2 regions of the Microbacterium sp. NPDC076911 genome follow, and region 2 is predicted to be linked to the other one. Evidence: predicted binding sites of a transcription regulator. Region 2 holds the regulator's gene; the other holds the start of a gene.

Region 1 (15,118 bases), on a different contig from region 2:
TCGCTGGCTCGTCAAAGTTAGCGAGACAAATGGTTCTCAAGGCGAGTGGAAACAAACTTGAAACGTTTCGCAACGACTCAGAAATTCGAGGCAGATTTCGGGTGGGATGCGCTTTCCGTGGCGACGCCGACACGTCTCGAAAGTTTGGGCTGGTCCCACAGGATTTCGAGGAGTGAGTTGACGCCCAGGTGGGTGCGCCACTGCGCGAATCTGTCACCGCGCTGTGTCTGTTGTGCGCCTGCTTCACGCTCAGAACGGCGCCGTGCCGCCATCACTTGGCCGAAATGCCACCACGCGGCGCTCGGGATAGACGTCGTATTGCCGCCCGGTCGGCGAAGTCCATTGCAGTGCGCCGCCGCTGTCGGCGATCTGGGTTACCGTCCAGCCGCCGTGATGCTTGACGCGATGATGTCCACGGCAGATCGGACTCAGATTGTCGAGCGAGGTGCCGCCGCCGTCTTCCCATGCGACCGTATGGTCGATTTCGCATCGGGCGGCGGTGAGTCCGCATCCCGGCGCCATGCACCTGTCGGCTCGCCACCTGACCAACCGTCTCAACGAGGCTGGAGGTCGGTATTGATCTCGCCCCACCGAGAGAACCATTCCGGTCTCTGGGTGGGTGAGCACCCGCATCCACCCACTCTCTCCACCACACAGCTGCTTCGCCCGATTGAGCGGGATCGGCCCGATGCCCTCGACTTCGGCGGGTGCGAGCTCGGCTGCGGCGCGAGCGTCTTCATCGTCGACCAGTAACGCCAGCGCGGGCACGGTCACCGTCACATTCGCGCGAATGCCCCGCGTAACCGCTGGGCTGTCTATGGCCTCGCCGTCAATGAGCAGGTCGCACAGTACGTCGGACCGCAACTGGTCGAGGGTGCGCCTCTCGCCCTCGCCCTCGCCCTCGCCGCGGTTCTCGCTCTCGCTCTCGCGCTCGCCCCGACACTCGCGCTCGCGGTCTGCCTCGAGCATCGCCTTCGCCATGGCAGTCGCACGGTTGTATGCCGCGTGAATCTCAACGGCAGGAGCCAGAATGCCCAGCCACGCCATGCCGTCATCGGCGGGTGTCACATATGCGCGCCGCTGTTCAAGGGCTTCTTCGTGTCGCTGTGGCAACGTCACCGACCGTGCAACCTCGACGAGGCGGTGTACCTTGCGGCGAAACGTTCCGACGGGTTCCGCCTCGGCGAGAATGATAGCCCGCGGCAGCAGATCGGCGCGCAACTCGGGTTCCGCTTTGTCCACGGCATCAACCAGAATCTCGGCGTGCTGCTGTGTCATTCGCGATGCGCGCATCGAGGCGAGCACCGCCGGATAGCGTACGACAACCGCATCGGCGAGCCGCAACAGATTGCTGGCCGCAGTCTCGGTGACCCGCAATGCGGCGGCTAGTTCAAGACGAATGCCTCGCTCGACGACGTCAGTAAGTTCGCGGCCGTGGCGCGCAGCATCCGCCAATGAAAACTGGTGCATTTTCTCGAGTGCTTCGAGCTGAGATGCCGCGATCTGCGTGATCTGTCGGGCGAACTCGACGACCTCATCGACTCCATCCGCAGCGCGCTCGGCGTCTTCGGGAGAGGGAATCGAACCATCGATCGACATAACAAAAGATTAGTACATACGTACGACACTCGGCCTGATCGAAGACCTCGCTGTGGACAACGCCAGGAACCTGCGCCGTGGGGAGGGTAGCGCGCCTCAACGCAGTGTCAAGTGCCTTGGAATCGGTCTCAAATCGGCCTTGACTAGACGCATGCCTACAGTCAGCGACTTCATCATCGATCGAGTGCAGGAATGGGGTGTCTCGCGGGTCTTCGGTTACCCCGGCGATGGCATCGGAGAGTTCGACGGCGCCCTGGGCCGCGCCGAGAAAGCAGGGGAGGGGTTGGAGTACATTCGCCCCACCCACGAAGAGCTCTGCTCGCTTATGGCCACCGCGCACGCCAAGTTCACCGGAGAGGTGGGGGTGTGCATTGCCACGTCTAGCCCCGGGGCGTTCCATCTCATCAATGGGCTCTACGACGCGCAGATGGACAACCAACCGGTCGTGGCCATCGTCGGCCAGCAGGGCCTCGCCTCGATGGGCACCGCCACTCTGCAAGAGAACAACCTCGAGCGGGTGTTCGCCGACGTTGCCGCCTACGTGCAGACGGTGACCACTCCGCAGCAAGCGCAGGTGGTGGTCGACACTGCGTTTCGCACCGCTATCGCGCGGCGCCAGCCGACGGTTATTGTGCTGCCCCATGACGTGCAGGCTCTGCCCGCCGAGGCTCCGCAACCCGAGCACTGGGTATCGCGGTCGAGCGCGAAGCCCGCGTCGATTGAGATCACGCCACCCGCAGACGACATTGCGCGCATGGCAAAGCTCATCAACGAGGGTGAGCGTGTGACGTTCTTCGTGGGGGCGGGTGCGCAGGGCGCTACCGAAGAGGTGCTCGAGGCGGCCCGACTGTCGGGCGCCGGCATCATCACCGCTCTTCGGGGCAAAGACGTGATCAGCTCTGATGTCGCCCATCACACTCAGCAACTCGGTCTGCTTGGCTCGCTTCCGAGCCTGCACCAAATGCAGCGTTGCGACACCCTCGTGATGCTCGGCACCAACTACCCCTACGGGGAGTTCATGCCCGAGACCGGTCAGGCCCGCGCCGTGCAGGTTGATCTGCGGCCCGAGCATCTGGGAACCCGGTATCCGACAGAGCTCAACCTCTGGGGTGACGTCGCCTCGACCCTGCGCGCAGTGATCCCCCAGCTCACCGAGAAGACCGACCTGTCGTGGCAGCAGAAGGTCGCTGAAGAAATGGCCGGATGGGTGCGCGAGATGCAGGCGCAGGCGATGGTCGATTACTCCGACGGGGTGAATCCGCGGCGCGTGTTCCACGAGCTCAATGAGCGCCTGCCGCACGGCGCCATTGTCACGGCCGACGCAGGAACTTCCGCCGATTGGTATGGCCACCACATTCGACTGCGCGACGGCATGCGCGGTGACCTTTCGGGCCGCCTCGCCACGATGATGGCGGCAATGCCCTACGCGCTCGCCGCGAAGTTCGCCTACTCTGACCGCACCGTGGTCTGCACGATCGGCGATGGTGCGTTTCAGATGCTCGGCATGAACGAACTGATCACCATCAAGAAGTACATGCAGCAGTGGCAGTCGCCGCAGCTCATCATCGTCGTGCTGCACAACGACGACCTGGCTCAGGTGTCGTGGGAGATGCGAACCGAAGACGCCAACCCGCTGTGGGAGGGCTCGCAGAACGTCGAGTCGGTCGACTATGCCGGCTGGGCGGAGCTCGTCGGGTTTCAGGGCATTCGCGTCACGAGTGACGACGAAGCCGCCCCGGCGGTCGAAGCGGCCCTCGCGCACCGCGGCGTCACGCTCATCGACGCCTACGTCAGCAAGAACGTTCCGCCGTTGCCGCCCCACATCACGGCGGAGTTCGCGAAAAACACCGACCTGGCGTTGCTGAAGGGCGACCCGTCGGCGGTTGACGTCATCCGCGACTCGGCCGAAGCTCTCGCCACACAGACAGCAGAGCGGGTCAAGGGCGCGCTGCACATCGGCGACCGATGACTGCTCGGCAGATCACGCTGCGCGACGGTCGCGCGCTGGGGCTGTCGGATCTTGGCGACCCCATTGCTCGACGGCTGGTGCTGCTGTGCCACCCTTCGCCGGGCGCCAGCGAGTTCGACCCCGACCCACTCGTCACGACCCAGTGGGGCGTGCGCGTCATCGCGCCGGAACGACCGGGATATGGCGCGAGCGACCCGTGGCGTCGCGACGCTGATGCCTCGTTCTGGCGGCACGCCGACGATGTTGCGAGCTATCTGCGCGGCGTTGAGCGTCAGGCGATGATGCTCGAGGGCGTCGAATACGGCGCGGTCGGAGTGGTGGGCTGGGGCGCGGGCGGTCTGGTGGCGCTCGCGCTTGCGGCGCAGCATCCTGAGCTTGTCGATCAAGCGGTCGTGATCGATACGCCCGCGCCCGAGCATTTTCCTGATGAGGTGGCCGCTGATGCTCCGTTCACACCGTCGATGCTGGGAATTTCAGAGCGTGAGCCGGGGTGGCTTGCGGCGAGCGATCGTGTCGAGCGGATGCTGAAACTCGCCGCGCGGCAGGGCGATGCCGGAGTTCGTGGTGATCAGCTCGCCTTCGCTGACCGTGACTGGTTGAAACGGCTCGACCGTGTGCGCGCGGAGACGCTGCTCGTGTATGGCGAGGATCACCCCGAGGTGAGCGCCGACATCGACGGGCGCTGGTATCGCAGCCGACTGCTGAACGCTCGCACCGTGCGCGCCGAGGGCGCGGGGCTTGCGATCGCGACGCACTGGCGCAAGATTCTTGCGCACGTCGCTCCGCAACACGGTGACGTGCCGCGTTCGATACGGGGTAGCAACCGTCGAAAGGCACGCTCCGCTACGATCACCGCATGACCACTTCTGCGCCTGGATCCACCCCTCCGCACGGCGCCGATGCGCCAGCCCCCGAGCCCACCTCCGAGCCAGCCCTGGAGCCGCAGCCGACGGCGGCGCGGCATGAGCCTTCCGCCGAGCCGCAGCCCGCGGCGCCGGAGTCCCCCGAGCCGCAGCCCGCGGCAGCGCAGCCCGGTACTCCAGCCTCCGCCGCGCCCCAGCAGTCACCGACACCGACAGGGTCACAGTCACCCGCAGACGTTCCGTCACAGTCACCGCTCGCGGTGCTTCAGCCGACACCTAAACGGCACTCGGCGTTGGGGCTGGCGTCCGTCATCATCGGTGCCGTCGCCCTGTTGCCCGCCGTGGTGCTCGTGCTGATCTCGCTGATTCCGGGCATGGTCGTTGTGCTGTGGCTGATGATCGTGGTGTTGCCGTTCGTCGCCGTGCTTGGACTCATCGCCCTCATCCTCGGCATCATCGCGCTGGCCAAAGCGCACCTCGCAGTCTCGAAGACGCTGCCCATTGTCGGCACCGCGCTCGGCGCCATTGCGGTGCTCGCACCGGTGAGCCTGATCTTCGGCTGGTGGAGCTAGGCCTGAATCACGTCGATCGTGGTCGTGTTCGCGCGGGTTGGAAAGCGTACGGTCGCGATCGTTCCGCCGCCCTCGGGTGATGCGAGAGAAACCGTTCCGCCGTTGCGGTGCACGAGCTCTGAGGTGATGGCGAGCCCGAGTCCGGTGCCGGGAGTGTTGTTGCGCTCGGCATCGGGCGCCCGGTAGAACCGTTCAAACACGTGCGCTAGCGATTCGGCTGGAATCCCCGAACCGGTATCAGCGACCGTGATTACCGTCGCCGCATCGTTCGTGTGAGATTCGATCGTGACCCGTCCGCCGCTGGGAGTGAACTTGATCCCGTTCGACACCAGGTTGTCGATCGCGCGGACAAGGTCGGTGCGAACAGTCATGACTGTTCCGTTGAGGTCGTCGACCTGAATCACGACGCCGCGCTTGGCAGCGAGGGGGGCCTGCATGCGCACCACCTCTTCGACAACCTCAGCGACTGGCACTTGTTCGCTGATACCCGTCTCGTAGGGAGCCTTTTCTGCTCGACTGAGCGAGAGCAGCCCCTCGACCAGCTCGATGAGCCGGTCGGCGTTGCGAGCGATGATGTTGACCCATTCACGCTCGGTGTGGGGCAGTTCGGTCGAATCTTGCAGCATCTCGGTATAGCCCGCAACGCTCACGATGGGGGTGCGAAGCTCGTGGCCGGTGGTCGCGACGAAGTCTTCGCGCTGTCGTTCAAGTTCGACCTTGGCCGCCAGCACCGCGCTTCGGTCACGCTCGGCGGCAAGCTGTTCGTCGGCGACTCGCACCGCTTCGCTGACGTCAACGATCTGCACCGCGACGCGGTAGCGATCGCCCTCGACGGCGTTCGCGACGACGTTGATAGTTTCGCGGGTGTCGACGCGTTGGAACGACACCACGTCACCACAGTCGAGTGCCGACTTTGCCTGTCGGGCCAGCTCTCCTTGCCATCGACGATCGTCGCCGATCTCGTTGGCGATCGCCGTTTCTGCGGCGCGGTTTGTCCAGCGCACTATCCACTCGCCCTCGACGACTTCGACGAGCACCAGGGCGACCTGCGCGTCGACGAAACCAGACGACAGCAACTGCGACGCGTTTTGAGCAGTGCGGCTGGCCAGGATCACTTCGGTGCGTCCACCCGTCAACAGCAGGGTGAACGCGGCAAGCACGAGCAAGAACGTCACGATGACGGCCGCCTGCTCGTCAGGATGCAGCGAGTCGTCGGCGAAGGGTCCGTACCCGGCGACACTGATCAGAATGACGGCTATCGACGTCGCCAGAACCTGGGCGATGGCAATTGCCGCGGGAAAGCGGAACGCGCCCCACGCCAAAAACGCCAACGGCACGAAGGCGATGGGCAGTTGGTTCTCGGCGCCGAAAACGATCACGATCGACAGCACCAGCAGTATCGACTGCAACACCACTTCGCCCCACGGGGCTCTATCGCTGGTGCGCGGCGGTAGCACAGCAAACGGTGCGATCATCATGACCGCCGCAGCATGCGACATTGCTGCGTTTAGGCCGCTGGTGAAGAAGGATCCGCCGTCGAAGGTCATCACCGCGAGCCCGGCGCATACTCCGAGCGTGCATCCGCCGATGATTGCCGCGACGATGAAGCGGAAGGCGTCAGAAACGGTGCGCAAGACGAACCGGCGGCGCCCGAATTCGAGCACAAAGACGAATACTCCGGCTTCGATCGCGTTGCCGAAGGCGAAGACGAGAGAGATGTCGATGTCGCGCCCGCCGACCATATTGGCCAGCAATGTCGACACGAATACGAGCGCAACCGCGCCCCACCGTCGGCTCTTTGGATTGGCCAGAACGAACGCCGCCGAGAAGCCGGCAGCGGGCCACCACACCGCAACATTGGTGCCCTGCGGGCGCAGATAAACGCCGAGTGTAGCCAAGCCGAAAATGGCGAGTGCTACGCCCACCCAGACCCACCGTGAGGTGATCAATCCAGGGTCTTCGCCGCCATCAAGACGATGCGCCGGCAAGAGCGGTTGCATGATGCGACCGTAGTCTGCGAGTGGCAACTGTCGCAAAACGTATATAACGCCGTATGCTTACGCTACTCACTCTCCCCGAGGTAAGGACCTAGATGGCTGCCATTCTCGTTGTGGAGGATGACCCTGATGTTGCAGGGCTCATCCAGATGAAGCTGTCTCTTTCGGGCCACGACGTGGCCGTAGCCGTAGACGGCGAATTCGGTCTGCAAGCGGCTGCCGAGCGGTTGCCCGACCTGATCATTCTTGACTGGATGATGCCGCGCAAGAACGGGCTTGAAGTGTGCCTTGAATTGCGCGCCACTGAGCGGTACGCGCACACCAAGATTCTCATGCTGACTGCGCGCGCTGAAGAGACCGATCGCCAAAGAGCGATGGATGCTGGCGCCGACGATTACGTCACAAAGCCGTTTTCGCCGCGTGCGCTCGCCGCACGAGTCGCATCGCTCATCGCGGCCTGAACTCGCACTTAGCCCAGTCCCACCAGAAATACCGCGCCGTCGACGGCGCTGCCGGTGACGGCATTGCCGCTCAGCGTGATGAGGGCGGTCAGGCGGTCGACGTCGATGAGTATGCGTGCCTCGGTCTCGTCAGTGATGAGCTCAAGAAGGTCGCGCGCGGCGAGGAGCTATCCGGCGCGGTGTAGGGCGCCGCGTAGGAAGCACGGTACGGGGTGCTGTAGGGCGCTGGGGCTGCGTCGGAGGCCGGAGTGGCATCAGCGGCCACATCGTCAGTTTCGACGCGCTCAGCGACGTCAGCATCCTACGAATCCCACGAACGATCACTCGCGCCTGGGGCTCTCGCTACTGCCAGGAGGCGAGCGGGATGCGATCGACTGACGTCTGGGGTGTGTCGGGCTGCTGGCGTGTGCGGAGCAGGCGGGCGACGATCAGCCCCGCGACGATGGCGATGCCACCGGCTAGAACAGCGGTGATGAGCTGCCACCACTCTTGGGCAGCGCCGCCGACGGTGGCGCCGAGCACGGCAAGAAAGAGAAGTCCAGCGGGTCCGACGAGTCGGTCGGGGCGGTCAGCGGCGAGCGCGAAGAACACTCCCAATGAGGCAACGAGCGCGAGGCACAGCCCGACGGTAGCGATGCCTGACGCGGTGACGTGGATCAGGGAGAGCAGTTCGAAATTGTTCAGCATGCGGAGATGTTCCTTGGTGACGTCTTATGGGCCTACTGAAGAGACGTCGAACCAAGCGATTCATTACGCGACTTGCCGAAATCGATCGGGTGAAGTTTTCGCCCGCTCGATTCAGTAGCGCGGTGCACTGGTGTGCACCGCGCGGATTGGTGGTGGAGGTTAGGGGCGGCCCATGCCGTAGTAGGTCCAGCCGGCTTCGCGGTAGGCGGCGGCGTCGAGGCAGTTTCGTCCGTCGACGATGATCTTGTTGGCGACGAGTTCGCTGGCGTGGGCGGGGGTGAGTTCGTGGCGGTATTCGTCCCACTCGGTGACGACGATGACGACTTCGGCGCCCTGCAGGGCGTTGTCGCGACCTTCGACGTACGTCAGTTGGGGGTGCACGCGGGAGGCGTTTTCGATCGCGGCGGGGTCGGTGACGGTGACCTTGGCGCCGAGGCCATGCAGGCGCACGGCAACGTCGAGAGCGGGCGAGTCGCGAATGTCGTCGCTGTGGGGCTTGAAGGCCGCACCGAGCACGGTGATCTTCTTGTCGTAGACGGCGCCGCCGGCGGCTTCGACGACGAGTTCGACGGCGCGTTCGCGGCGGCGCAGGTTGATGGCGTCTACTTCGCGCAGGAATCCGACAGATTCGCCGCGGCCAAGTTCTTCGGCGCGTGCGGCGAAGGCGCGGATGTCTTTGGGCAGGCAACCGCCGCCGAAGCCGATGCCGGCGCCGAGGAAGCGGCGGCCGATGCGTGCATCGTGGCCGATGGCGTCAGCGAGCTGGGTGACGTCAGCTCCGGTGACCTCGGCGATTTCTGCCATCGCGTTGATGAACGAGATCTTGGTGGCGAGGAACGCGTTGGCCGAGACCTTGACCAGTTCGGCGGTGGCGAGGTCGGTGACGATGAACGGGGTGCCCTTGGCGACGGCCGGGTGGTACACCTCGCGCAGCACCTCGGTGGCGGTGGTGCCGGCGTCGTTTGCGGGCACGCCGACGACGAGGCGGTCGGGGTCGATCGTGTCTTGCACGGCCCAGCCTTCACGCAAGAACTCGGGGTTCCACACCAGGGTGGCGCCGGTGGCTTCGACGCGCGGGGTAAGCGACGCGGCGGTGCCGACGGGAACGGTCGACTTGCCCGCGACAATGTCACCTTCTGAGAGGTAAGGCACGAGGGCGTCGACGGCGGCGTTCACGTAGGTGAGGTCGGCCGCGTAGCCGTCTTTTTGCTGCGGGGTGCCAACGCCGATGAAGTGCACTTTGGCGCCGGATGCTGCGGCCATGTCGGTCGTGAACGTGAGACGACCTGACTCGATGCCCGCCGTGAGGATCTCTTGGAGTCCGGGCTCGAAGAACGGCGCGAGACCCTTGGAGAGCGAAGCGACCTTGCGCTCGTCAACATCAATACCGACAACCTCATGGCCGATTGACGCCATCGCTGCCGCGTGAACGGCTCCGAGGTATCCGCAGCCGATGACCGAAAGACGCATGAAGCTCCAAAAATAGAGAGGGTAAGTCGTGGGTTCAATCGTATTGCCTGTGCACCGGGTCTATTTGCACGCACGCCTTCGGTGAGAACTCTCAACTGGCCGAGCGCAGCCACGGCGGTTCGTCGTCGGGGTCGCCGGTGGCGGGCCAGCCGTCGAGATTCGGCGGATCGTCGGTATGGAGTGCATCGTGAAACTCCGCCGATTCACTGTTGTTGTGCTTGCCAGCGAGGGAATCGTCTGGGGGCGATGGCGAGAACATCACTCCCGGTGGTCGGTCGGTATAGACGCGACCGACGGGTGAGGTCCATTCGAGAACGCCGCCCGCGTGTTGCACCACCCGCCAAGCCGTCGCGTGTTTGAGGCTGTGGTGGCGGCGGCAGAGGTGAGCGAGGTTTCTCGCCTCGGTGGCTCCGCCGAGGGCGGCATCGACGGTGTGGTCGATGTCGCATCGCACGGCGGCGGTGCGGCAGCCGGGAAAGCGGCAGTGCTGGTCGCGGGCGCGCAGGTGCCGTTTGAGGGCATCGCTCGGGCGATAGCGGTCGACGGTGAGCACCTCACGAGTGATCGGGTGAGTGAAGACTCGATCCCATCCGGGGGCGTTTCCTGCCAGTGTGCGGGCTGATTCAGGATCGATCGGACCGAACCCGGCCACATCAGCCGGATTGTTGGCTGTGCCCGCGAGGGTGGCGGCAGGAACGATCACCTGCACGACCGCGCGGATCGCGCCGAGCGCGCCGTCGCCGTCGTCTTCGGTCGGATCAGCTGAAGGTACTGAGGTCAGCAGCATGTCGGCGAGAAGGTCTGCGCGAATCTGATCGATTGTTCGAGCGTCGGGTGCTGTCTCGCCCTCAATAGGTGGATGGGCCAGCGCAGTCGCATCGCCTGCCTCGCCCGAACCTTGAACATTCTTTATGGCGCGTGCTTGTTGAGTGATGCGGTCGTAGATGCCATGAGCCAGAATGCCCGGAAGGTGGGCTTCAAGCTGTGCCATGCCATCGGGCAGCGCGAACACCCGCACCGAGCGCTCTTCGCGTGCGTCGAGGTGCCGTTCGTTGAGGGTGCGAGGTTGTGCGGTTTCGGCGAGGGCATCGGCAAAGCGGCGCAAACGCCCGGCGGTCTCAACCTCGGCGATCTTGACAACATCGTGATCGAACTGGGCTCGCGCCTCGACGTTTTCGAGGGGAGCGCCCGCGCCCAGAATCGCGTTGACGTGGCCGCGCGAGATGCGTCCCTCGTGCAGGGCGGTAAAGGTCTCTGGGTAGTCATCGACAAGGCTCATCGCGTCGTTGATCTGTGCTTGCGCTGTGCGGTCGGCGACGTGCATAGCCGTGCCGAACTCAGCGGCGATAGAGCGGATGGGCATCTCGCGATCGACCGCCGCGCGGGCCGAAAGTCGCGACGAACGCGCGGCGCCGATGTGGCCGGCTTGCGCGAGGGCGGCAGCTTCGATTGCCTGTTGCTGGGCAATCAAGCGGCGTGATTCCGCGACCGTATCGAGCAACTCGATCAAGAGTGCGGTCTCGCGCATCTCGAGCTCGACATCGTTGTTGGTCATGTCTCTATTGTCGTACATACCTCCGACATTGGGCAGGCGCCAGCATCCATTGACATCGAAGCCAAAGACTATGAAATGAGGGGTCGCTTATCGCGGGACTTGTTTGGCCGCCCGCCGTCGGGCACGGGCCCCGGCATGAGGATTCTTCGCGCTCGAGAGTGAGGAAACTGAAGCAATAGCGCCCCCACCGCCAGCGGCAGCGCGAGGCCGAGCAGCAGGTTGAGCCAGAGGGGCGAGCTCGGCAGCATCCACGCGGGAACAGTGTGCAAGAGAATGATCGGCGTGCTCATGCGAACCACCCAGGTGATTCGCGATGCGATTGCCTTTGGCAATACAAGGGCGAGGGGCTTTGCGAGCAACAGCGCGCCGCACGACAGCATGACGGCCGCGATGACGCTCACGAAGGGGGTGCCGAAGTCGCCGATCTTGAGGATCATTCGCTCGCTCGCACCCGTGGTGATGGCGATCACCGGCAGAATGACGAACACGGCGCCGGTGACGACACGATGACGAAGTCGAGGCTCTAGCCAGCGAAACGCGTCGCCTGCTGCAACGAACACGATCGCACACACCCCTACCCCGATCGATAGCGGCCAGTACGACAGTTGGGGGCCGATGAGCGTCGCGAGCGCAGCAGCGGCGGCTGTGACGACGCGTGCCCCGAGCGGCAATCTGCGCACCAGCGTGTAGAGCATCGCGGCCACGAAGATGGCGGTCATGAACCAGAACGCGGTGAATGGGGTGATGAGGTCGCGGCCGCCGTAGAGCATGACACCTACCTGGTGTGCCATTTCGGCGAAACCGACTTCGCGACGCGCCATGCCCGCGAGCACGAGAGCGCCGATGATGATCAGCCAGCCGGCGTAGGGCACGAGCAGAGTTCGCACTCGGTGAGCCAGCTCATCAGTGAGGGTGCGGCGTCGCGTCATCAGATAGCCCGACAGCACGAAGAACACCGCGACATAGCCGCCCAGGCTCGGGCCAATGAGGTGGTTGCCGACCACGAGCAGCAGCCCCAGGAGCCGCACGATGTCGATGCTCACCGAGCGCTGTTCACCTTGCGGGCGCACCGTTGCCACTGCTGAATCGTGCCACAGGTTTCATGCCAGTTGGAGCAACTCAATGGATGCTGACGCTCACGCTGCGCGCAATGCAAAGACAACCAGTTGGCAAGCTCAGGATTGACTTGGTCTCTGCGCAAGTGCCTGTTTCGGCGGACTCTGCGGGTTTACGCTCACTTCAGCCCCTTTTCACGAGCTCCCCAATAACGAAGCGACCCCGCCCATGGATACCCTGTCTGCACTCGCCCTTCTTCTCGGCGTACCTGTCTTGTTGAGTGTCATCGCGCTCGTGCGCATCCGTCGCATGCCCCGCTGATTCAGCAAAAGGCACTGCTGAGTTCACGCGCGCCGCGCTGACCCAACGAAAAGGGCGGAAGCCCGCGGAGCCCTACTCCGCAAACCTCCGCCCTGACTAACCGGGGGATCAGTCGAACAGTTCTCCGTAGAGAACCGGGGTGGTGCGGTATTCAGTTGCCTGCTCGAAGGCGTAGCTGAGACCCAGCAGGGTTCCCTCAGTGAAGTCGCGCCCGAGGAACTCGAGGTTGACGCCGGCACCGGTGGTGGTGTCGTCGGCTTCGATTGCCTGACCCATCGGCACGGTGACCGAAGGCATGCCCGTGTTGGGGCTCAGACGCAGGTTGGTGCTCTGCGTGCCGTAGGGGTTTCCGCTCGGGTAGACCAGGGTGTCGAGGTTGTACTCGTCCATCAGGTCGTGCACGAGCACCTTGCCGGCAGCAAGCTGCAGGGTGTGCGAGCCTTCTTCGCCAGCCCAGGCTTCGTACTCTTCTTCGGTAACGCCAGCGCGACGCTCGTAGGTGCCCTGACGCGAGGTGACAAAGTTGCCACCCTCAACGATTTCGAGGATCGTGCGCTCGGTTACCTCGGGGGCGAGGTAAGAGGCAACGTATTCTTCGAGGTCGTGACGGAACTCGTTCGTGCTTCCCGAACCTTCGCCGAGAACATCGCTGAAGCCTTCAGGCGCCTCAACCTCGACGACCGTGGCGCCAGCAGCCTCGAAGGTTGCCTTCGCTTCTTCCCAGAGGCGCAGCGTGGTGGTGTTCGAGCCGAGCATCGACGCGACGTATCCGATGGTGGCTCCGTCAAGCGAGTCAGCATCCAAATAAGAGGTGTATGACTCGGGCACAAGACCGGCCTGCGTGCTCGTGATCGGGTCGCCCGCGTCGACGCCCACTACAGCGTCAAGAGCAACCGTGGCGTCAAGAACGCTGCGGGCCATGGGGCCACCGGTGTCTTGCGACAGGGCGAGGGGAACAATTCCATCGCGGCTGGCAAGACCGACCGTCGGGCGAATGCCGACGAGCTGGTTGTATGACGACGGCACACGGATCGATCCACCGGTGTCGGTGCCGAAGCCGATGCCGGCGAGGTTCGCCGCGATTGCCGCACCCGTGCCACCGCTTGATCCACCAGCAGTTTTGGTGGTGTTGTAGGGGCTTGCGATGTAGAGCGTCTCGCCTGCAGGCTGGAACGCCGAGAACTGCGAGGTGAAGCCGTAGGCGAACTCATCAAGGCTCGCCTTGGCGAGAATGATCGCGCCGTCTTCGCGCAGACCCTCGACCATGGTGGCGTCGGAGTCGGTCTGGTTCAGGTTCCAGCAGCCACAACCGGCCGTGGTGACCATGTCGTAGGTGTTGTAGTTGTCTTTCAGCGCGATCGGCACACCGAGCAGCATGCTGGTCATGCCTTCGCTGGCGCGCACGGCGTCAGCTTCGGCAGCGGCGGCGAGAGCCACGTCGCTGACGCTGATGATCGAGTTGAGCGGGCGACCGCCTTCTTGATCGTCAACCAAAGCGGTGTCGTAGAACTCGATGCGATCCATGTATTCCTGGGTGATCGCGACCGAGGTCGTGACGCCGGCGTTCATGGCAGCCTGCATGTCGATGGTCGATGCTTCGATCAGCTCGAAGTCGCCGTCGTCATAGATCATGCGCTGCGAGAGACCCGCGATGTCGCTGACGGTGATGTCGCCCGAAGCGTCAAGGTCGATGACCGAAACACTTGACCACGCGGCGTCATCTGCCGTGGTGCCAAGAGCGGCGGCGGCAACACCGAGGTCGTCGGTGGTTACCTGTGAGTCACCGGTCAGGTCGAGCTCGGTGTAGAACGGTGCGAGCATCGACGCGGTGGTCGGCTCAACTGTGTCGAGTGCGACGGCGGGGGTTGCCACTGCGCCAGCGGCGACAGTTCCCAGCACCGCAATGGTTGCGATGGTTCGCTTGGTGGTCAAGGGAAGCCTCTTCTGTGGACGTGTGAACGCTGATGTAGAAGGAACGGTGGCGGTCATGACTTCACCGCCTTGCGACGCAGCACGAGCACGGCGCCTGCGGCGAGTGCAACGAACGCGATGATGCCGAGAACAACCCAGACGGTTGCGTCTGAACCGGTGACAGCGAGGTCGCCGTCGGTGCTCGACGCGTCGGTCGAGTCAGAGACGTCGGTTGCGTCGTCGGTGGGCGTGGCGGTTGCCGAAGCTGAAGCCGAAGCCGTGGGGGTTGCCGTCGGGGTGGTTGCGACTGCGTCGATGGTGGTGGTGACCGAGTCGACGTCGCTCAGCAACGTGGTGTCGCCAGCTGAGCCGACGAGCGTGAGGCTGCTGATGGCGATGTCTGCCGAGCCGTCGGTCAATGCGGTGAAGCTGAAGCTGACGAGCGTCTGACCAGCTTCGAGGCCCGGTGAGGTGCCGAGGCGGGTGCTGGTGAAGGTCACTTCGTCGGTGCCTTCGGTGACGGAGTCGAAGCCGCCATCGGGGAACGTGGAGGAGTCGGCGTCGAACTCGAGCAGGGTCGAGTCGTAAGAGACGGTGACGTCGTAGGCGAACAGGTCAGAGGTGGCTGAAGCGTCAATGCTGACCTCAACCGTGTCG
Region 2 (15,118 bases):
ACGTTGATCAACGGCGGAATTGTCATGCGGAATGCCTGGGGCAAGACGATCAACGACACCGACTGTCCGAAGCCAAGGCCAATGCTTCGCGCCGCTTCTGCCTGACCGACGGGAACACCGTTGATTCCCGAGCGCAGCGCCTCTGCGACGAACGGCGAGGTGTAGTAGGTGAGGGCGAGGATCGCCAACGGCACGAACGCCCATCGCAATCCCAGAAAGGGAAGGACGAAAGCGGTGAAGAAGAAGACCAACGTCAGCGGAGTGTTTCGCGCGATCTCTGTGTAGAGGGCGGCAAACGCGTTAAGCGCAGTGACCGGCGAGATGCGCATGGCGGCAACCAAGGTGCCAGCCAGCAGGGAAAGAATCCCCGAGGCGACGAGCAACAGAAGGGTCATCCGAAAGCCCTCCCAGAAGGTAGGCCACAGACTCAGGTACTGATCCACTGGTGATCCTCTCGCGTGTCAGTAAGTGGATGCCTCGGCTCTGCACATGTGCAGAGCCGAGGCATCTGATCAATCAGTAGCGGTCGACTGCCGGCGGGTCAATGAACGGAAGAACCGTTCCCGCCGTCGCATCCCACGCAGCTTCGTAGGAACCATCTGCGTAACTGGCTTCGAGCACATCGTTGATCCACATGCGGAACTCGGTGTCATCGAGCGCAAGTCCAATTCCGTAGGGCTCGTCGGTGAAGGGCTCACCGACGACCTTGAACTCGCCCTCGTTCTGGGCAGCGAGGCCCGCGAGGATCACGTTGTCGGTTGAAACAGCAACCACGGCACCGTTACGAAGCGGCTCAAGGCAGTTCGTGTAGGTATCGGTCAGCACCGGCTCAGCGCCGATCTCGGTCAGCATCTCAGCCGGCGTAGAACCGGTGACCGAGCAAACGGGTTGCCCAACGAGGTCTTCTTCGCTGGTGATGTCGTCGTTGTCAGCCAGCACGAGGATCGACTGGCCAGCCATGTAGTACGGGCCAGCGAAGGAAACGACCTCTTTGCGAGAGTCATTGATCGTGTACGTCGCGATGACGATGTCAACTTCACCGTTCTCGATGAACGGCTCACGGTTTGCAGAAACCGCTTCGACCCACTCAATGTTCTCTTCGTCGATTCCGAGGTTCGCGGCGATGATTTTACCCATCTCGACGTCGAAGCCCTCGGGGCCGTCAAGTCCGTTCAAGCCGAACAGCGGCTGATCGAACTTCGTGCCGATCGTGATCGTGCCGGCCTCACTGAGGTCGGCCATGGTGGTGCCTTCCTCGAATTCGACCATTTCGGTATCAGCTTCGACGGTGGTGTCTTCGGCATCACTGGTGTCGCCCGCGCACGCTGTGAGTGCGAGTGCGCCGGTCACAGCCAGCGCGATAAGCGGGAGTCTCGATCGCTTCATCTCTTCGTCCTTTGCTGTTGTGGACCGCTTTCGCAGTCCGCCTCTCGGTTCTCAGCCGCTAGCAACGGCCAAGCGTTCTCAGTGCTCGAGGATCTTAGACAAGAAGTCCTGGGCGCGCTCGCTCTGGGGGTTGGTGAAGAACTCTTCCGGGGTCGCTTCTTCAACGATCGCGCCGTCCGCCATGAACAACACACGATCGGCCGCTTTTCTGGCAAAACCCATCTCGTGGGTGACGACGATCATTGTCATCCCCTCGGCGGCAAGGCCAACCATGACGTCGAGCACCTCGTTGATCATTTCCGGGTCAAGCGCACTTGTCGGCTCGTCCATCAGGATCAGTTTCGGGTTCATAGCCAGTGATCGAGCGATCGCAACACGCTGCTGCTGGCCACCCGAGAGCTGTGCAGGCATTTTCTGCGCCTGGTTCGCAATGCCAACCCGATCCAGCATCGCCATGGCCTTCTCATCAGCGGCCTTCTTCTTCATCTTGCGAACCTTGATCGGACCAAGGGTCACGTTCTCAAGGATTGTCTTGTGCGCGAAGAGGTTGAACGACTGAAAGACCATGCCAACGTCAGCGCGCAAATGGGCGAGCGCCTTGCCCTCTTCTGGCAGCTTGGCGCCATCGATGGTGATCACACCCGAGTCGATGGTCTCGAGTCGGTTGATCGCGCGACATAGTGTGGACTTGCCAGACCCTGAGGGGCCGATCACCACGACAACCTCGCCACGATTCACGGTGGTATTGATGTCTTTCAACACGTGCAAGTCGCCGTAGTGCTTGTCTACGTGCTCTATTACGACGAGCGGCTCGCCTCGTCGAACGTTGATATTCGATGCACGAGGCGCAGGCGCCGGAGATTCAGGTGTCGCCACAAGTTCACCCTAGGGGTGAAGCGCGGTTTAGACACCCGTAGTAGACGCGACCTTTACCGAGTTGTAACAGGAGTGGAACGCGAGAAGTCAGTCCGTCGATCGCTGGGCGAACGCCGTCTCGTAGAGGCACACACTTGCTGCTGTGGCGAGATTCAATGACTCCGCCGCCCCGTAGATCGGCAAGCGCAGCGCCAAATCCGCCAGCTCAAGGTGCTCGTCCTGAAGGCCCCGAGCCTCGTTCCCGAACAACCATGCTGTCGGTCCGGCCAATCGCCCGCGTGCGGCGAGAAAGTCTTCGCCCCCGACGTCGGCAGCGATTACCTGCATACCCGCTGCGTGAGCATGCTCTATTGCGGTGGGAAGCTCGACGCCCACCGCAACGGGAAGATGAAAGAGCGAGCCTGTTGTGGCACGCACGACCTTCGGGTTATACGGGTCGACCGTGCGGCCAGTGAGGACGACAGCGTCAGCGCCTACGGCGTCAGCAGCGCGGATAATCGTGCCCAGATTGCCGGGGTCTCGTATCTCTTCGCAGATGACAACAAGCTTTGGTGACGCCGCGAACACGGCGCGCACCGATGTGGGAGCCTGCCGTGCGACAGCGACGATGCCTTGCGGGGTGACGGTGTCCGCCATCGCGTCCAGCACCGACTCGGTCGTGAGAACAACCTCGAAGCCTGCGTCACGCGCGGCATCTCGAACGTCCCCATGGCGTTCCATGGCTGCCTGCGTGGCGAACAGCTCGATCACTGACTTTGGCCGATATGCGAGCGCCTCTCGGGCAGCCTGCGGTCCCTCCAGCAGAAACAGCCCAGTTTCGTGACGCGCACTGCGCTTGGTCAGCTTTGCGACGGCACGCACTCGCGGGGAACGGGGGTTTTCCAGCACACGATCACCCTATCGCGCACGGGTGTCAGCAACGCGAAAGGCGCCCTCCCCAGGGGGAGGACGCCTTTCGCAGAAAACTTACGCCTTGGGGGCGTTGACGTTCTCGGGCAGTGCGCTTTTCGCGGTCTCAACCAACGACGCAAAAGTCGCGGGATCGTTGACTGCGAGGTCGGCAAGCATACGGCGGTCAACCTGCACGCCAGCAAGGCCAAGGCCCTGAATGAAGCGGTTGTAGGTGACGCCGTTCTGGCGGGCAGCTGCGTTGATGCGCTGGATCCACAGGCGGCGGAAATCGCCCTTGCGCTTGCGCCGGTCGCGGTATGCGTAAACGAGGGAGTGAGTGACCTGCTCCTTCGCCTTGCGGTAAAGACGCGAACGCTGTCCGCGGTAACCGGATGCGCGTTCGAGGATGACGCGACGCTTCTTGTGGGCGTTTACCGCCCGCTTGACTCTAGCCATTTCTTCTACTTCCTAAATGTGTGCGTCGGTACTCAGAGACCGAGGAGCTTCTTAGCGGTCTTCGCGTCGCCGGGAGCCAGAACCTGCTCCTGGTTGAGTCGACGGGTGCGACGGCTCGACTTGCCCTCGAGGTTGTGGCGCATACCGGCCTGCTGCTTCATCAGCTTTCCGCTACCGGTCACCTTGAAGCGCTTCTTGGCACCCGAGTGGGTCTTCTGCTTCGGCATCTCTTTCTTCCTTCGTTTCACTTCCCGCGCGAGCGGGAGTCGGGATCCCGCATCGCGGGAGTGTGGGGCCCTACTCGGCGGGAGCTGAGTCGGGTGTGTCGGTGGGAGAAGCAGTGCGCGCAGAGCGTGCCGCTTCTTTGTTTGCAGCACGCTGGGCGTTCTGCTCGGTCTTCACCTCGGACTTGTTCTTGTGCGGGGCGACGACCATGACCATGTTGCGACCATCGATCGTGGGGTTCGATTCGACCGTTCCAAACTCAGCGACGTCTTCTGCGAACTTGCGAAGCAGACGCACACCCTGCTCGGGTCGTGACTGCTCACGGCCGCGGAACAAAATCATTGCTTTGACCTTGTCGCCGGCCTGCAAGAAGCCCTCAGCGCGCTTGAGTTTGGTTATGTAGTCGTGAGCTTCGATCTTCAGACGGAACCGAACCTCTTTGAGAACGGTGTTCGCCTGATTGCGTCGGGTCTCTTTAGCCTTCTGCGCGGCCTCGTACTTGAACTTCCCGTAGTCCATGATCTTGACAACGGGAGGCTTCGAGTTGGGGGCAACTTCGACCAGGTCGAGGTCGGCCTCCTGAGCGAGGCGCAGCGCGACCTCAATGCGGACGACGCCGACCTGCTCACCCGCGGGTCCTACGAGGCGGACCTCTGGGACGCGGATGCGGTCATTGGTGCGGGGATCGCTGATGCGGAACTCCTCTTCGTACTGTGAAGGCAACCACAGCACGGTTGTGATGTGGCCGAAAGAGGGTTCACTCCACCCACTCGACGCTTCTGCGCGAGCTTGCACCCGGACCCATATGTATCCACATGGCTACCCTGGCCGCATTGCGGTCGGGGCGGAGTGCTTGACCCGGTAGCCTTGAACGGCAAGCGCGGGTGGGATGAAATCCTCTTTCAGTCTGGAGCAGAACGCTCCAGAGCCTTCATGAGTTTAGCAGAGAGAGTGGCGTGGACACGATTCGAGACGATAACGGCCTGAACGGCGGCCTCGGCACGTCACCGGGAGCCACTCAAGATGATGATCGGCATGCCCATTGGGAAGCGCAGGAGCGAGCCGCCGCGTCTGCAACCCGAGATATCGCCGATGTGCCTGCTGTCGAGGTCATCACAACGGCCTCGGTGCACCTCATGAGCGCCGCAGCCGTCAAGGTCGGACTTGCCGATGATCCTGACAACCAGCGGGACCTTGACGAAGCGCGCAAGCTCATCAACGCGCTGGCAGGGCTCATCACCGCAGGGTCACCCGAGATCAGCGATATGCACGCGCGTTCGCTCCGCGACGGTCTGCGCTCACTTCAGTTGGCGTTCCGTGAGGCGTCTCTCATCGAAGACCCGATCGGCAAAGGTCCGGGCGAGAAGTGGACGGGCCCGGTCACGTAGCGGCTCCCCTAACGAGCTTGACGCTCAGCGAATCGACAAGCACCGCGATGCGATCGTCAGCGGCCCAACGAGTCGCAAGGCGAGAGAGCACAGCGTCAAGCTGATTGCGGTCTAAGCCCGCGACGAGCTCCAGCTGGACGACAAGTTCGGGTCCGCGCAGCCTCGCGGACGGATCCCCGGCGTCAACGCTCAAGTCGAGCACTGTCAGCTCGGTGCCGATGCTTGATTGCAGCGCCAGAAAGACCTCGGGTGCCGCGAAGCTCGGCTCCCAGGCGTGCCCCTGTGCGATCGCCCATACTGCAGGGCGGCGCAACACGAACTCGGTTTCGGAAGCGGGATCGATCACGATCAGGTCAGTGTCTTCGGCGGATGCCGCCAATGCGGTGCGCACCCCCTCTGATGGAACGGGTCGTGCCGCAGCATCCCATCGATTCATCGCCTCGACCGAGGTGAACACTGGCAATACTCGGCGACCATCTGGAGCTGCGACGGTGACAATCGAAAGCTCTTGAGTCTTGTCGACCGCAAGCCCGTGAGCACCGACGCCCTCATCGCCCTTCTCTGCGATCAAGGGGATGAGCAGTCGGGCCGCGCGATACGCGTCGACCACCGCTACCTGATCGCCACCACCAGCGTGAAACGCCGTGAGAGCGCTTAGAAGCGCAGGGTCGGCGGAACCATCGTCGCCGGAGTGGGGGTTGGCGTTGAAGCCTCTTCCCTCCCACGGCACACCGGCTGAATCCGCATGCGGATCGTTGCCGAACGCATTCGGAGCGTCAGTGTCCGGCGACATCCAGCGCCTCGGCCAATGTGAAAGCACCCGCGTACAAGGCTTTGCCCACAATGACTCCTTCGACACCGAGCGGTACGAGTTCACGGAGCGCGATGATGTCGTCGAGGCTAGAAACGCCCCCCGATGCCACAACAGGCTTGGGTGTGCGAGCGGTTAGTTCGCGCAAAAGCTCGATGTTCGGGCCTTGCAGCGTGCCGTCTTTCGTGACGTCGGTGACGACATAACGGCTGCAACCAGCCTCTTCGAGACGATCAAGCACCGTCCAAAGGTCGCCACCTTCGCGCGTCCATCCGCGCGCGGCAAGGGTCGTTCCGCGCACATCAAGGCCCACCGCAATGGCGTCGCCATAGCGGCTGATCGCATCGGCGGCCCACTCGGGGTTCTCGAGCGCGGCAGTGCCGAGGTTGATGCGAGCTGCACCGCTCTCGAGAGCCGCTTCGAGCGTGCGATCGTCTCGGATCCCACCGGACACCTCGACCTGCACGCCTCTGACCTGTTTGATCACCTTGCGAATGATTGCCGTGTTCGTGCCACGACCGAATGCCGCATCGAGGTCGACCAGATGAATCCAATCGGCGCCGCTACGCGCCCACTCGAGAGCGGCGTCTACGGGGTCGCCGTAGCTGGTCTCGCTGCCAGCCTCCCCTTGAGTGAGACGCACGGCTTTGCCACCGGCAACGTCAACAGCGGGCAACAGGATCAACTCGGGTGTTGACGAGAAATCGTTCATGGCTCCTTGTGCGGGAAAATCGCTGAGGCATTTACCTCCGCAGACGGCACGATTTCAGAGGGTAGTCCTGCTGAGGCCGTCGAGCCAATTGGAAAGCAATTGGATGCCTGCATCACCCGACTTCTCGGGGTGGAATTGAGTCGCAGAAAGTGGACCATTCTCTACTGCCGCGAGGAATGGGGAACCATAATCGCACCAGGTCAAGATGGGTTTCGGAAATGGCGGCTGCACGTCCAGTGTCCACTCTCGCGCGGCGAACGAATGCACAAAATAGAAGCGTTCGTCTTCTAGGCCCCGAAACAGCCGCGTGCCCTCGTCAGGGGTCACGGTGTTCCATCCCATGTGCGGCAGCACGGGTGCATCCAGCTCTGTGACAGCGCCGGGCCACTCCCCTAGTCCCTTGGAGTCTGCGCCGCGCTCGACACCGTGCTCGAACAGAACCTGCATTCCGACGCAGATTCCGAGTACCGGACGCCCCCCAGCGAGCCGACGACCGATCAGCTCGTCGCTGCGGGTTTCGCGAAGGGCATTCGCCACCGCGCTGAAGGCTCCGACCCCAGGAACAAGCAAACCGTCTGCTTCGAGCACGAGCGAGCGATCTGACGTCAGGCGTGCATCTGCACCAGCAGCGTCCAGAGCCTTCACTGCCGAGTGAACGTTGCCCGACCCGTAGTCGAGCACGGCGACGAGCGGCCTCGAAGTCACAGAGCGCCTTTCGTGCTGGGAATACCTTCGACGAGCGGGTCCAGCGCTTTGGCCTGGCGGAACGCGCGTGCGAATGCCTTGTATTCGGCTTCAGCGATGTGATGTGGGTCACGCCCCGAGATCACACGCACGTGCACGGTCAATGCCGCTTGAAACGAGATGGCCTCGAAGGTGTGGCGCACAAGCGACCCCGTGAAGTGACCACCAATCAGGTGGTGTTCGAACCCGACTGGCTCACCGGTGTGCACCAGATAGGGACGACCGCTGATGTCGACCACAGCCTGCGCCAGTGCCTCATCGAGGGGAACGAGTGCGTCGCCGTAGCGAGAAATGCCGGACTTGTCGCCGAGTGCCTGGCGAATTGCTTGACCGAGCACGATCGAAATGTCTTCCACGGTGTGGTGTGCGTCGATGTCAGTGTCACCGGACGCGCGCACCGTGAGATCGGTCAGCGAGTGCTTGGCGAACGCCGTCAACATGTGGTCGAAGAAGGGAACTGTCGTGTCGATATGACTACGGCCACTCCCGTCTAGGTTGAGTTCGAGCTCAACAGATGACTCGCTCGTGGAACGCCGGATAGACGCAGTGCGCGCGGCGAGGGAAGTAGCTTCGGTCATGACGCTGATCCTATCGACGCCAGCGCGTCCAGGAACGCGGTGGTCTCTTCTTCGGTGCCAGCGGAGACTCTCAGGTGGTGCGGAATCCCGATGTCTCGAATCAAAACACCACGATCGAACAACTGCTGCCACAACTTTGCCGGGTCGTCGACGTCGCCGAACAGTACGAAGTTCGACCACGATTCGTACGGGCGATACCCGAGCGCCTCGATCGTTGCCGAAATTCGATCTCGCTGCGCAACGATGTCGTCGACCATCTGCAGCATCGTCGGTGCATGACGAAGCGCAGCGCTTGCGGCTGCCTGAGTGAGCGCGCTCAAGTGGTACGGCAGCCGAACCAGCCGCAACGCGTCAACAACAGCAGAGTCAGCGGCGAGATAACCCACCCGCGCACCGGCAAAAGCGAACGCTTTGCTCATGGTGCGCGAGACGATAAGTCGCTCGCGACCAGGAAGCAACGTAAGCGCTGAACGCTCCTGTTGCGGCGCGAACTCGTGATACGCCTCGTCGACCACGACCATGCCGGTGGCCGCCTCATACACCGCTTCGATCACATCGAGGCTGACCGGTGTGCCCGTGGGATTGTTCGGCGAACAGAGGAAGACGACGTCAGGTTGCGCCTCTCGCACCTGAGCGGCGGCGTCGACCGCCGAAATCGAATAGTCAGGCTCTCGCCTGCCGGCGATCCACGTTGCCCCGACGCCTTGGCTGAGCAGCGGATACATCGAGTACGTCGGCGCGAAGCCAAATGCCTTTCGCCCCGGACCCGCAAAGGCTTGAAGGACGTGTTGCAACACCTCGTTGGAGCCATTCGCCGCCCAAATGTTGTCAGCTGTGAGTCCGTGACCGAGATAGTCCGCGAACCCCTCTCTCAACGCGACGAAATCGCGATCCGGATAACGATTCACTTCCCGCAGTGCCAATGCGATCGAATCCATGATGTCGTCAGCCACTTCTTGCGGCACAGGATGGGTGTTTTCGTTGACGTTCAGCGCTATCGGCAATGGTGCCTGCGGCGCTCCATAGGGCGTCAGCCCGCGTAAATCATCGCGGAGGGGGAGATCTTCCAGTCGTACACTCACTGGCCCATCGTAGGGCGTACGCCTAGGAGCCAGATGAATACTCGGCAGGCACGGCCAGTCGCTGTCCAACAAGAACATTGGCGCTGTCGAGGGCATTCAACCGCACTATGGCATCAACCACATCGCGCGGGTCTGCTGCAGGGGCCACCTCTTCAGCAATGGACCAGAGCGAGTCTCCTGATCCCACTGTCACGGTTTCGTAGGACACCGATGCCACACCAGAATCCCGAGACGCCATTGCAGCTCCTCCACTGATGGCCGCGATGCTCAATGCGATCACGAGCGGCAACGCCGCTATGGCAGCGAACACGCGCCTGCCACGCGCTGTCAGCCGCAGCTTGGTGGACTGACTCGACGTTCGCTGCGCTGATAGCGATGCCGCCGGCGAAAAGGCTGTGATGCCGATGGTGGTCATGGCTGGTCTCCTCGACTCGGAAGATTCGACTGATCGAAGATTCGCTTTGGCGAATCGACTATCTGGTCATGATGGGAATCTATATTCCGAACGTATCTTCGATGTAATTGGGTGTCAAGTGCCGTTTCTGATTTGCGAGTCTCGAACGCGACACGCGCGTTCGCTTGTACGTTCGAGAGAAGAATCCGGATACGGTTTCGATAGGAGAACCCCACCATGACCCTCCGACATTCGAAGACCGATGCTGGTCAGAGCTGCCGGAGAAACCAGACAGGAGCCGAAGATGAGCGATGCGAGTGGGCGCGATAAGCCGCAAACGCGGCGGCGCAAGAACCTCAGCGACAAGCAGATGGCGATCCTCGAGGTCATCCAGCGTGCGATCGCTCGCAACGGGTATCCGCCGAGCATGCGTGAGATTGGAGATGCCGTCGGCTTGAAGTCGCTCTCTAGCGTCACTCACCAGCTCAACCAGCTGGAGTTGAGCGGATACCTGCGACGCGACGCTGGAAAGACTCGCGCGATGGAGGTCCTTATCGATCTTCCCGGCACCGCCACAGAGAATCCCGCCGACAGTGCACCCGCTGTCGGCGACGCTGCGATGGTTCCTCTGGTCGGCCGCATCGCCGCAGGCGTGCCAATTACCGCCGAACAGCACGTCGAGGAGATTTTCCCGCTCCCCCGTCAACTCGTCGGGAAGGGCGACCTCTTCATGCTCAAGGTTTCGGGCGACTCAATGATTGACGCAGCAATCTGCGACGGCGACTGGGTAGTCGTGCGTTCGCAGAACGTGGCCGACAACGGCGATATTGTTGCCGCAATGCTCGATGAAGAGGCAACGGTCAAGACGTTTCGCCAGCGAGATGGCCACACCTGGCTGTTGCCGCGCAATTCTGCGTTCGAACCGATCCTGGGCGACGATGCCGTCGTTCTCGGCAAAGTAGTTGCGGTGTTACGCGCCGTCTGACCCCCTCCACTAGTCTGGCGGCACCAAGATTTTAGGGGGCATGCCATGGCAACAGAGGTCGAGAAGCTACGCGCTGAGCTAGAGGAGCTGCGACAAGAGAACGCAGCACTCAAAACAGCATCACCAGAACCTGCTGCCACGGTGCGGTCGACGCCCGCGAAGTCGCGAGCGGGGTGGTGGCGCGCAGCACTATCGGCCTTCTGCATCATCCTCGCCGGCTTCATGGTGCCGGTTTCGGTCGTTGCCAGTTGGGCGCGTGTTGAGCTCGTCAGCGAAGATGCCTTCGTCGCCACCTTCGCGCCGCTCGCTGATGACCCCGGTGTGCAGGCTCTGATCATCGATGAGGCGGTCACCGCCATCGATGCCTCCATCGACGTCGAGACCTACACCGACAGCTTGTTCGACGGGATCGCAACGCTTGATCTGCCTCCCGCCGCGCTCACCGCGCTGAATCTGCTTCGAGCTCCCGCGGCATCCGGCGTCCAGAGCCTGATTGAAACTGGTGTGACTAAGGCCGTCGAGTCAGACGCGTTTGCCAGTGTCTGGCGTACCGCTTTGGTGGCTAGCCACCGGGCGCTGATAGCGACTGCCACCGCGGACGATACGGATGGCATCGTCACAATCGCCAATGATGGCACCCTCGCCATTCAGCTCGGTCCTATCGTTGAAGAGCTCAAGTCGCAGATGGTCGAGCAGGGAATCGGCGTCGCCAGTTTGATTCCCGCAATTTCAACCTCAATCGATATCGTGCAAAGTGACGCACTGGTGCTGGTAGGCACCATATATGCCATTGCCGTCGCGGTGGGCTGGTGGCTGCCGGTGGTCTGCCTCGCTCTCTTCGCCATCGGCATTGCGCTTGCCCGCCGTCGCTCTGTCGCGGTACTGGGCACCGGCATCGCAATAGCGATCGGCTCTGGACTTCTCGCAGCGGGATTCGCAGGCGCAAATGCCGTGCTCGGTATCAACGCCTCGGCTCTGGGCATTCCCACCGACACGCTGAGCACAATCTTCTACGCCGTGGTTGGCGCTATGCAAGACACGGCTGTGGTGCTCGCCTTCCTCGGCGTCGTTATCGCAGTCTCGGGTTGGCTGGCCGGTCGATCGCGCCACGCCGCACGAGCCCGCGCTTTCAGTGGGACGCTCTCAACCGCTGCCCGTGGTTCGCTGCAGCGCAACGGTCTGAACACCGGTCGATTCGGCGAGTGGATGTTCCAGCAGCGCCTACTGGTGCGCGCCATCATCCTCGTACTCGCTGTGTTGCTCGTGTTCGCGTTGCGGCCTCTCTCCATCGGCGACATCCTGTTGGTGGTGGTGCTCGCACTCGTTGCCTGGCTCGCCGCGACGCTGGTACAGCGGACTCCCGATGATGTGGCAGCCTCACCGCAGAGTGACCTCGACGATCCAGGCGGAGCAGGCGACACTCTCGTCCTCGACGACGCAGTGGCACCAGATGCAGACCTGGTGGCTGCGACGCCAAGCAACGCAGAAACGCAGAAACTCTCGTAACACATCGAAAAGGGGTGGATGCCGCAGCTTCGTCGCTGCGGCATCCACCCCTTTCGTGTTAGCTCAGCTATCTGTAGTCACGCCGGCATCGCGGAGCACAGCGAGCACCGTGTCGTGATTGTTGAACGCGTAAAGATGAATCCCGGGTGCGCCACCGGCAAGCACCTCGCGCACGAGAGCCGATGCATGTGCGATCCCGATCTGCTTCTGTCCTTCGACGGTCGGTTCAACCTCAAGCGCAACGGACAGCTCAGCGGGCATCGGTTCGCCGCTTAGCTCGATGGTGCGGCGCAACCGAGCCGGTGAGGTGACCGGCATGACGCCCGGCAGGATCGGAATGGTGACGCCAGCAGCTCTCGAACGTTGCACGAAAGCGAGGTAGTCATCGGCGTGAAAGAACAGTTGCGTAATAGCGAGGGTCGCGCCTGCTGCCTGCTTGGCGAGGAGAGCATCGATGTGTTCACTGGCGTAGCGCGAGCGTGGGTGCCCGTTGGGGAATGCTGCAACAGCGATGTCTACGCTTTCGCGACGCGCTACTCGCGCTGCACCAGGCACTCCAGGGACAGGTTCTTCACGATAAGGGGTACGTTCCGCCTGCACCCGATCGATCAGCTGCACAAGCTGCGCTGCGCTTTCTAGGTCTCCCAAGAATTGGTCGTCTTCGCTGACGCCAGGCGGCGGGTCACCCCGCAACGCGAGAAAGCTCCCGATTCCCGCATCAAGAAATTCACGAATCAGCGCGTTAGTCGTCTCGTATGTGCTGCCCACGCAGGTCAGATGGGCAAGCGGCTCCACATTGGTCTCATTGAGGATGTGCGTCAATAGTTCGAGCGAACGCCCACCCGTCGTGCCTCCGGCGCCATAGGTAACCGAGATGAAACGTGGATTCACCGTCGCCAGGCGCTGGATCGTCTGATGAAGATGTGGCCACGCTGCCTCGGAACGGGGCGGGTACACCTCAAAAGAGATCGGCACAGGTGGTGCACTCAGGTCGATTGACATCGTGTGATCTTCGGGTCGAAGGACGAATTCGGGCCGGACGGCCGCGGACACATACCCGGGCCAAACCCGAAAAGCTGTGTCATCGCAGGCGGGTGCCGGGCTCGGCTGTCGCTCCATTGCCGTCGGTGTTCCATGAGAGAAAACGTCGGGCGACGATGGTTCCACGGTACCGGAAGGGGCAATACGCGTCGCCACATGTGTCACCGTGTTTCGCTTTCGCCTACCGTGGAAGGGTGACCACCTCGCTCCCCTACGGCACTTGGCCGTCTCCGCTCACCGCAGCATCTGTCTCTACGGCATCTCCGCGACTCGAAGGCGCGCAATTCGTGGGCGAGGACGTGTGGTGGGGGCAGTCTGTGGCGGCTGAAGGCGGACGGACGACGGTGATGCGGCAAAGGGCGGCCGCTCCCCCAGAATCGATGCTCGCCGCACCATGGAATGCTCGCTCGAGCGTGCACGAGTACGGCGGAGGCGCCTGGGCTACGAGCAATGAGGGCGTTCTCGTGTTCGTGGAGAAGACGGATCAACGTGTCTGGCTCGTAGAACCCGGCAGCGAACCTCAGGCTCTCACCCCGGAGTCGGGAGGCTATCGCTTCGGCGGGCTGAGCATGCAGCACGGTCGCTTGTTGGCGATCCGCGAAACGCACGGTGATTCGCCCACTCCGCTGCGCGACATCGTAGAGATCTCAATGGATGCTTCGCCTGCCCGCGACGGCAGCACTGTCACCGTACTCGCGAGCCGCAGCACGTTCGTTGCGCAACCCGCGCTGTCGCCAGACGGCACAATGCTGGCGTGGGTCGCGTGGGACCACCCCCACATGCCGTGGGACGAAACCCAGTTGCGGCTAAAGCCCCTGAGCGCAGGCCTCGATGACTACATCATGGTTGCAGGCGGCAACGGCAGCGCGCCGCTACAACCGGTGTGGACTTCTCCGTCGGAACTCACATACACCGACGACGAATCAGGCCGCTGGAACCTCATGCGAGTGTCTGCTGCGCTACCGGGCACCGCTCCACGCGCTCTCGCACCGGCGAATGCCGACACGGGCGGCGGATTGTGGGTGCTCGGGCTTCGATGGTTCGGGGTGCTGGCTGATGGCCGCATCGTGGCCATCAGAACCAACGGCAGCGACGAGGTAGCGGTGATCGACACTGATGGCACCGCGACTGCGCTGCCAGTCGATGTCATGGCCAACACTGTCATTGAAGCAACCCGTGGCAGCGAGGTGCTGATCTCGACGGTAGCCGCAGATGGCAGCGCGGCAATCTGGCGCGTCGACATCGATCAGCCAGCACGAGCCGCGCGGGTCGCTGGGAGTGCCCCTACCTGGGGCGAACAATGGATGCCACGCGCGCGCCCATTCGTCGTCGAGGGCGCGCGCGGCCCGGTGTACTCATTCGATTACCCCCCGACGAACCCCAATGTGCACGCGCCAGCGAACGAGCGCCCACCATATGTCGTGTTCGTTCACGGCGGTCCAACAAGTCACGTGGGCGGCGCAGCATCCGGAAAGATCGCCTACCTCACCAGCCGTGGAATCGGCGTGCTCGACGTGAACTACGGCGGTTCGACAGGCTATGGGCGCGTGTATCGAGAACGATTGCTCGGGCAGTGGGGCGTCGTAGACGTGGAAGATGTAATCGTGGCAGCTCAAGGACTCGCCGAGGCCGACATCGCCGATCCGCGGCGCCTCGCGATCGCGGGCGGATCCGCGGGCGGATGGACGGTGCTGTGCGCGCTCGCACAATCCGACGTTTTCGGCGCGGGGATCAGCCGCTACGGTGTCGCCGACCTTCGCCGTCTCGCAGAAGATACCCACGACTTTGAAGCCCGCTACCTCGACAGCATGGTCGGGCCCCTGCCGGAGGCTGAGCAGCTGTACATTGATCGATCGCCGCTGTCACACCTTGACGAGTTCACGACGCCCCTGTTGATCGAGCAGGGACTGGACGACCTTGTAGTGCCACCTTCGCAATCCGAAGCGGTGCGCGATGCGCTCGCCGGCGCGGGTGTTGCACACGCCTACCTCGCATTCGAGGGCGAGGGCCACGGCTTCCGGCGCGCGGAGACCATTGTCGCCA

The links. The regulator LexA, encoded in region 2, represses DNA repair genes until DNA is damaged. The targets are predictions, from matches to a motif close to TCGAACANNTGTTCGA.
Region 1: a site for LexA is predicted at 1,610-1,625, ahead of AB0O81_RS13195 (DUF222 domain-containing protein). Genes of this name have one in related genera too.

What each region holds. Positions count from the first base shown of each region.
Region 1 covers NZ_JBFBMP010000009.1:10,661-25,778, reverse strand. The annotation lists gene AB0O81_RS13195 (DUF222 domain-containing protein) at 250-1,599, opposite strand; gene AB0O81_RS13190 (thiamine pyrophosphate-requiring protein) at 1,751-3,568, shown strand; gene AB0O81_RS13185 (alpha/beta fold hydrolase) at 3,565-4,428, shown strand; gene AB0O81_RS13180 (hypothetical protein) at 4,425-5,003, shown strand; gene AB0O81_RS13175 (ATP-binding protein) at 5,000-7,003, opposite strand; gene AB0O81_RS13170 (response regulator) at 7,096-7,461, shown strand; gene AB0O81_RS13165 (hypothetical protein) at 7,804-8,148, opposite strand; gene AB0O81_RS13160 (UDP-glucose/GDP-mannose dehydrogenase family protein) at 8,308-9,618, opposite strand; gene AB0O81_RS13155 (DUF222 domain-containing protein) at 9,710-11,173, opposite strand; gene AB0O81_RS13150 (acyltransferase) at 11,242-12,252, opposite strand; gene AB0O81_RS13145 (amidase family protein) at 12,659-14,482, opposite strand; gene AB0O81_RS13140 (cohesin domain-containing protein) at 14,536-15,118, opposite strand, start outside.
Region 2 covers NZ_JBFBMP010000002.1:16,876-31,993, forward strand. The annotation lists gene AB0O81_RS02535 (amino acid ABC transporter permease) at 1-443, opposite strand, end outside; gene AB0O81_RS02540 (glutamate ABC transporter substrate-binding protein) at 517-1,386, opposite strand; gene AB0O81_RS02545 (amino acid ABC transporter ATP-binding protein) at 1,465-2,217, opposite strand; gene AB0O81_RS02550 (RNA methyltransferase) at 2,350-3,150, opposite strand; gene rplT (50S ribosomal protein L20) at 3,229-3,609, opposite strand; gene rpmI (50S ribosomal protein L35) at 3,642-3,836, opposite strand; gene infC (translation initiation factor IF-3) at 3,907-4,527, opposite strand; gene AB0O81_RS02570 (DUF1844 domain-containing protein) at 4,818-5,222, shown strand; gene AB0O81_RS02575 (SseB family protein) at 5,215-6,015, opposite strand; gene priA (bifunctional 1-(5-phosphoribosyl)-5-((5-phosphoribosylamino)methylideneamino)imidazole-4-carboxamide isomerase/phosphoribosylanthranilate isomerase PriA) at 5,999-6,745, opposite strand; gene hisH (imidazole glycerol phosphate synthase subunit HisH) at 6,800-7,450, opposite strand; gene hisB (imidazoleglycerol-phosphate dehydratase HisB) at 7,447-8,067, opposite strand; gene AB0O81_RS02595 (histidinol-phosphate transaminase) at 8,064-9,149, opposite strand; gene AB0O81_RS02600 (LysM peptidoglycan-binding domain-containing protein) at 9,172-9,564, opposite strand; gene lexA (transcriptional repressor LexA) at 9,848-10,528, shown strand; gene AB0O81_RS02610 (hypothetical protein) at 10,574-12,034, shown strand; gene AB0O81_RS02615 (methylenetetrahydrofolate reductase) at 12,098-13,036, opposite strand; gene AB0O81_RS02620 (prolyl oligopeptidase family serine peptidase) at 13,270-15,118, shown strand, end outside.